2 regions of the Micromonospora sp. WMMD736 genome follow, and region 2 is predicted to be linked to the other one. Evidence: riboswitches for the same ligand, from Rfam matches in the RefSeq annotation. Region 2 holds a riboswitch; the other holds the start of a gene.

Region 1 (3,403 bases), 1.1 Mb from region 2:
CGCCGTCCGCGACGGGCGCGGCGAGCCAGCGGTACGCGGCCAGGTAGTGGTGGCTCGGTGGCAGGTCCGGGTCGTGGTAGATGGCGATCGGGTTCTCCCCGAAGCCGCGCGGCGGCTGGATCAGCAGCGCCACGTTGCCGAAGCGCAGGCCGGCCAGCACGACGTCCCCGCCGTCGGTGTACAGCTCGCCTGGCGGGTCACCCCAGTGCTCCCGCATCCGCGCGCGCAGCTCGGTCGGGACCTGGTCGAACCACCGCCGGTACGTCTCCCCGGGGATCCGGGCCTCGGCGGCGGCCAACTGCTCCGGGGTGAGCCACTCCACGTCGTGCCCCCCGGCGGCGATCAGCGCGTGGATCAGCGCGTCACCGTCCGTGGGCGGCGGTGTGCCGCCGAGGTCGTAGCCCGCCTCGGCGAGCGCGGCGAACAGCCGGACCGCCGAGGCCGGCGTGTCCAGACCGACGGCGTTGCCGACCCGCGAGTGCTTGGTGGGGTACGAGCTGAGCACCACGGCGATCCGCTTGTCGGCGTTCGGCACGTCCCGCAGCCGGGCGTGCCGGACCGCGATGCCGGCGACGCGGGCGGCCCGCTCGGGGTCGGCGGCGTACACCGAGAGCCCGTCGGCGTCGACCTGCTTGAACGAGAACGGCACGGTGACGATCCGCCCGTCGAACTCCGGAATGGCCACCTGCATCGCCGCGTCCAACGGGGACAGTCCGGCGTCGCTGCCGGCCCACTGCTCGCGCGTGCTGGTCAGGCAGAGCGCCTGGATGACCGGCACGTCCAGGGCGGCCAGCGCGCCGACGTCCCAGGCGTCCTCGTCGCCGCCGGAGGAGGCGTCCGCCGCGACCGCGCCACCGGCCGCGAGCACGGTGACCAGCAACGCGTCGCAGCGGGCGAAGAGGCCGAGCGGGCCGGCACCGGCGGTCAGCCCGCGCAGCGAACCGCAGAAGATCGGCAGTGGGTTGCCGCCGGCCGCGCGGACCGCCTCCGCCAGCACGTCGACGAAGGCGGTGTTGCCGGCCAGGGCGTGCGCCCGGTAGAAGACGATCCCGATGGTGGGCCGATCCGGTTCGGGAGGGTACGCGCCGTGCACGCCGTACGCCGGGGTCGGCGTGGGCGCGGCGAACCCCTCGCCGGTGAGCAGGACCGTGTCGGAGAGGAACCGGGCCAGCTCCCCCAGGTTGTCCGGCCCACCCTCGACCAGGTACGCGAGGGCCTGGGCGACCACCCCGGCCGGCACCGTGGAGACCGCCATCAGCTCCGCGTCCGGCAGCGCCTCGCCGCCGAGCACGACCGTGGGTACGCCGCTGGCGAGCACCGCGGCGAGGCCGTCCGGCCACGCCTGCCGACCGCCGAGCAGGCGTACGACGGCGAGGTCGACCCCGTCGAGCAGGGCGGGCACCTCGTCGGCCGCCACCCGGGCGGGGTTGGCGAGCCGGTAGTCGGCGTCGCTGGCGCGGGCGGCCAGCAGGTCGGTGTCGGCGGTGGAGAGCAGCAGAATGCGCACGGCAGGCTCCGGACGGTAACGTCGACGCGCTCGCGGAGGCGACTCGGCGACGACGTGCGGGTGGGCGCGGGGTTCAGCGGGCACCGCGACCCGGACTCACCGGCGTGCAGCCGGTGGCGAAGGGTCGCGTGGCGCGGAACTCAGCGGTGAACGGAGTCGACGCCGGTCGCGGCGACAGCACGGCCGCGGTGCGGGCAACGGCAACGGCCGTCGATGATGGAGACGCCATGCGTCATCGGGTCCTCCTCGGGTGTCCACGCCCTGGGGTACGTCCCGACGGCCGAAGTATCCTGGCTTCCGGATCGACGCTCTCCCCCGGCCTTCCAACCGCAGACACACGGCCGTGACTCACGAGGGGGGATCGCTCCCCGGTGACAGTGGCGGGACCGCGTCGGATTCGCACCGACTTCCTTCACTGCCGTCAGGCCGCGAATGCTGCCACACCGCAGCGCCGCCGGTCAACGCCGACCCCGGCGTCGAGGGGCCAGGTTCACCACATTGACCTGCGAAGATATCGGAGCGGGTCACTCAGGCTTGAGCCGACGCGGCCGGCGAGTCATCGACAGCCAGCCGAGAAAACGCGCGTGCATCAGGGCAAGGTCGGGGCGACCGCCGAGACCGTACAAATCGCCGATGGCCTCGTTCATGCAGGACGTCAGGTAGAGGGCCAGCGCCAGCGAGTGGCCGTAGAACTCGGCGACGAGATCGAGCTGCGCACGGGAACATGGCCACGCGGCGGCACAGTTGCGGCACAACCAGGCGGGGCGCATGGGCAGGTGGGGGCGGGACCGGAGACTCACACCACGACCCTGCTCACCGCAACCACGGCGATCCATCACAGAAAGTGATTCCTCGATGGATAACTTCCATCCGCCCACCGGATGTCCTGCCGGTATGCCATCTGACTACTGGATAAGCTGGCCCTCGGCCCTCGAGCAGGAAGGGAGCCACCCGTGAGCGTCCGCACGACTGCCGCGCTTACCACTGAAGACCTGCTGTGGGACACCGCCGACATGCTCGATGCCTTGGCCGCTCGCGATGTCGCTCAGGTATTCCGCCTCGTCCAGCGAGCCACCCGAGCCAGCCAAACCACTCTCGGCGTCGCCACCGGCCTCAGCCAGGCTCAGATCAGCGAAATCACCAGCGGCGCCCGCCGGGTCAGCAGCATCGATGTCCTCACCCGCATCTGCACCGGCCTGTCCATGCCACGCCACGCACGCGTGACGCTCCTCCTTGGCGAACGCGAGCCGGCCCGTGACCTAGCAGGACACCAGGTCGGCAAGGCAGTGCCGGACCGGTGCGCTGATGTCAGCGCGATCTATTCCAGCCGATCAGACTTCATGGCGGAGCTGCCCCCGCGAGCCCTTTTCGACCATGCCACGGACATCCGAGCGTCCGGCCTGTCACTCAACCTCATCTGTCAGCAGTACGGCGACAATCGCCTCCTGAAACTCCTCGCCGCCGGCACCCGCCTCCGCTGCCTGTTCCTCGACCCGGCCGGCGAGGCCATCAGGCGGCAGGAGCGGGAGGAAGACTATCCCGACGGACACCTCAGCGCGCTCACCGACCTCAACATCCAGAACCTGGCGCGCCGCATTCGTGACCGGCTCCCCGCTGAAGCCCGAAACAACCTCGCCATCGGCGTCTACGACGAGTCCATTCGCGCCAACGTCCTTCTGATCGATGGTCGACTCTGCGTTGTCCAGCACTACCTCCCGCAGATGCGTGGTGTCGACTGCCCGACGATGGTCATCGAGCGCAGCGCCAATCCTTCCGGCCTCTACCCAATATTTGACGAGATGTTCAACTCGCTGTGGGAGCGCAGCCGCCAGCTATGACCGACTACGCGCACCTCCTCCCCCTTGCACAGGAGGCCGTCGACCTGGCACACGACCT
Region 2 (3,403 bases):
GCTCACCGGTCCGGTGACGATTCTGGCGTGGTCGTTCGTTCGCGCCGACCAGCCTTCGGCTGATACCGCCGACCAGGTGGCGCTGGCCCTGCGCGACGAGTGCCGTGATCTCGAGGCGGCCGGTATTCGGGTGATCCAGGTCGACGAGCCGGCGCTGCGTGAGACGCTGCCGCTGCGCCGGGCCGACCAGAAGGCATACCTGGAGTGGGCGGTCGGCGCGTTCCGCCTGGCGACCTCCGGTGTCGCCGACGACACCCAGGTCCACACCCATTTGTGTTACTCGGAGTTCGGTGAGGTCATCACCGCCATCGACGCTCTCGACGCCGACGTCACCAGCATCGAGGCGTCCCGTTCGAAGATGGAGGTCCTCGACGACCTCGCCGCGATCGGATACCACCGCGGAGTCGGCCCCGGCGTCTGGGACATCCACTCACCGCGGGTGCCCTCGCACGAAGAGGTCGTGCAGGCGCTGCGTCGGGCAGCGGCGGTGGTTCCCGTCGAGCGGCTGTGGGTGAACCCCGACTGCGGTCTCAAGACCCGCGCCTACCCAGAAGTCAAGGCATCCCTGCAACATCTGGTCGCCGCTGCCGTCGAGCTTCGCGGCCACTGAGTACCACGCCGGGCGGGACGAGCGTCAGTCCCGCCCGGCAGCCACGGGAGTAAACCCAGGTGAGCGCGGGCCGCCGCACCGGCCACCGCCGGCGTGCCGCTGTGGTTCTGGCCGTTCAACACTGGCTCGGAGAGTTTCGGAGCGCCGGCCTCGGCAGCGGAGGTTCCTTAACGATCCATTAGACTGGCTGGTGGCGTTGGTTCGCCCGGTCACGACCGACCGGGCGTCGTAAGAGGGAACCCGGTGGAAATCCGGGACTGCCCCGCAGCGGTGAGTGGGAGCGACCGCCGTCATCAGCACTGGGCCCATCAGCCTGGGAAGCGACGGCCAGTAGGGGACCGGCGTAGCCGGTCGCGTCCGCGAGTCCGAAGACCTGCCCGCGCTGCGTACACAACAGTGTGCGCTGCCGTCGGCCTCGCGGGTGGGCTGAGCGGGTGACGTGCCGTCCGTCGGCGCGTGCTCCTCAGCGTGTATCCGCGTTCCGGCGGTGTGGTTTCCCGAGGGACGGATCACCGCTGTGCACGACACCACCGCGATCGCCGGCCGAGCGCCGTCGGCGTCGCATTTGACCCTGTCGCAGATCATGGACCAACATCACACCAACCTGATGGGTACGGTGCACGGCGGCCGGATCCTCAACCTGATCGACTCGGTCGCCGGGGTGGTCGCCGCCCGGCACTCCGACGGGCCGGCCGTCACCGCCGCCATCGACGAGACCGCGTTCCTGCGGGCGGTGCGGGTCGGCGACGTCGTACACGTCGACGCGCGCATCACCTGGGCGGGCCGCAGCTCGATGGAGGTGGCCGTGAAGGTGACCGCGGACCGCTGGGACCGCGCCGTGCCGCCCACGGACGTGGCCACGGCCCATCTGGTCATGGTCGCCATCGACGACGACGGGCAGCCACGTGCGGTGCCGCCGCTGCTGCCGGAAACGGACGGGGACCGGCGTCGGTACCGTGAGGCGGAGATCCGCCGGGAACACCGGTTGGCGCTGCGGCGGGCGTTGCTCGACGGCGCCGTAGAGGTCTAAGACCTGCTCGGACTGTCCGTCGCGGCGCTGGCCGGTCACCTGGCAGCGATCGTCGTCCTCACCGCCCGCCAGGTTCGGCGATGATGCTCGTGCTGGCCAACGCCTCCTGTTATGGCATCCGCGTCGGGGTGGTGGTCGCGTTCGGCGTCGTCCGCCGGGAAGGCCGTCGCCCGTCGTGCGGGAGTGGACGCCATTCGGTCGTGCCTGGTAGGCAGACGGGTGTGCGCATTGTCTCCCTGCTGCCGGCGGCCACGGACATCGTGGCCATGCTCGGACTGACCGGGCATCTGGTCGGTCGTACCCATGAGTGCGACTGGCCGCCGGGGGAACTGACCGATATTCCGGCGGTGACCGCGACGTCGCTGCCGGGGGCGTTGACGAGCCGGGAGATCTCGGCGGCGATCGCTGGCGACGCGCACCGGGGGTCGTCGTTGTACCAGCTCGACGTCGCCGTGTTGGAGGATCTGAAGCCGGATCTGATCCTGACCCAGGATCTGTGCGACGTGTGTGCGGTCTCCTACGAGCGGGTCAACGACGCCGTCCGACTGATGGACTTTGACACGAGGGTGGTGTCCCTGGAGGCGAGGACCATCGCCGGGATCCTCGACACGGTCGATGCCGTGGCCGCGCTGACCGGCACCGACGAACGGGCGGCGAAGATCCGCGCCGACAGCGAGCGTCGCCTCGCCGCGTTGCCCGGGCCGGCGGCCGGCGCGCCGAGGGTGTTGTTCGTCGAGTGGCTCGACCCGCTTATGCCCGGCGGGCACTGGGTGCCGGAGCAGATCAGCTACGCCGGCGGGCAGTCACTGCTGCTCGGACCGGGCGCGCACAGCACACCGCACCGATGGTCGGTCGTCGCGGACCTGGCCCCCGACGTGGTGGTGTTCGGGCCGTGCGGGTTCACACCGAAGCAGACGCTTGACGAGTTGTCCGTGGCGACCGCGCAACCCGGGTGGGCTGACCTGCCCGCGGTGCGCGACGGGCAGGTGTGGGTGGTCGACGGACCCGCCTACTTCAACCGCCCGGGCCCGAGGGTCGTCGACGGCGCGGAGATCCTCGCCGCCGTCCTTGCCGGCCGCTCCGACTCCCGCACCCAGCACGTGCCCACCTGATGCGTCGGGGTGGTGCCGCGCGGCCCGGTAGCACAGGGCTGCGGTGCCGGCACCACCCCAGCGCCAGTTACGGCGGGGAGATCGACGGAGCCTGTCCGGAGCCGAAGCGCCACCCCTCGACAGTGCCCTGCGCGGGGTTGTAGCTGCTCGCGCCGAGCGTGCTGTAGGACCAGGTACCGCCGGGCACGGCGTGCCAATACGACCAGTACGCGCTGGCCGGGGGAGTATTGACACATGGCTCGGAGGCGGGCATGGGGTAGCCGTTGATACGGCAGACGAAGGCAAGGCCCCATCGTTGAGTGCCCGTCACGGTGAAGCCCCCGCCCTGCAACGCGGCCAGGCCGGTCGGCGGGTCCCCGAGTCGGCAGCCGGTCTGCACACCGAGGCCGAACGCGGTGAGGTCGACCACCACCGTGACGCCCGCGCCCGCCGCGCACGCCGCAGCGTGCGCGGCGCGCGGCATCGGGTCGACGACGACCAGGCCAGCGCTGACGACGACAGCCGCGAACAGCAGCGCCAACCGTCGCCGAATCACCGCCCGCTGCGCGGTCACCACGGCGTACACGCCAGGACGGGCGCGGCGGGCTGGGCGCCGCTGGTGGACAGGGTCGCGTACCCGGCGCCTGCGAGACCGGGGACGGCCTGCGCGGT

What was found. Region 2 has a riboswitch for cobalamin ahead of ACN269_RS09135 (acyl-CoA thioesterase). Riboswitches for the same ligand answer to the same signal wherever they lie in the genome.
Region 1: another riboswitch for cobalamin. It lies ahead of cobN (cobaltochelatase subunit CobN); the one in region 2 lies ahead of ACN269_RS09135 (acyl-CoA thioesterase).

The regions. Positions count from the first base shown of each region.
Region 1 is NZ_JBMHMI010000001.1:1,042,383-1,045,785, forward strand. Features, by position in the region: gene cobN (cobaltochelatase subunit CobN) at 1-1,507, opposite strand, end outside; cobalamin riboswitch at 1,769-1,945, opposite strand; gene ACN269_RS04620 (hypothetical protein) at 2,032-2,385, opposite strand; gene ACN269_RS04625 (DUF5919 domain-containing protein) at 2,461-3,345, shown strand; gene ACN269_RS04630 (inositol monophosphatase family protein) at 3,342-3,403, shown strand, end outside.
Region 2 is NZ_JBMHMI010000001.1:2,168,533-2,171,935, reverse strand. Features, by position in the region: gene metE (5-methyltetrahydropteroyltriglutamate--homocysteine S-methyltransferase) at 1-610, shown strand, start outside; cobalamin riboswitch at 791-1,005, shown strand; gene ACN269_RS09135 (acyl-CoA thioesterase) at 1,194-1,640, shown strand; gene ACN269_RS09130 (ABC transporter substrate-binding protein) at 1,862-2,752, shown strand; gene ACN269_RS09125 (hypothetical protein) at 2,820-3,317, opposite strand; gene ACN269_RS09120 (peptidase) at 3,302-3,403, opposite strand, start outside.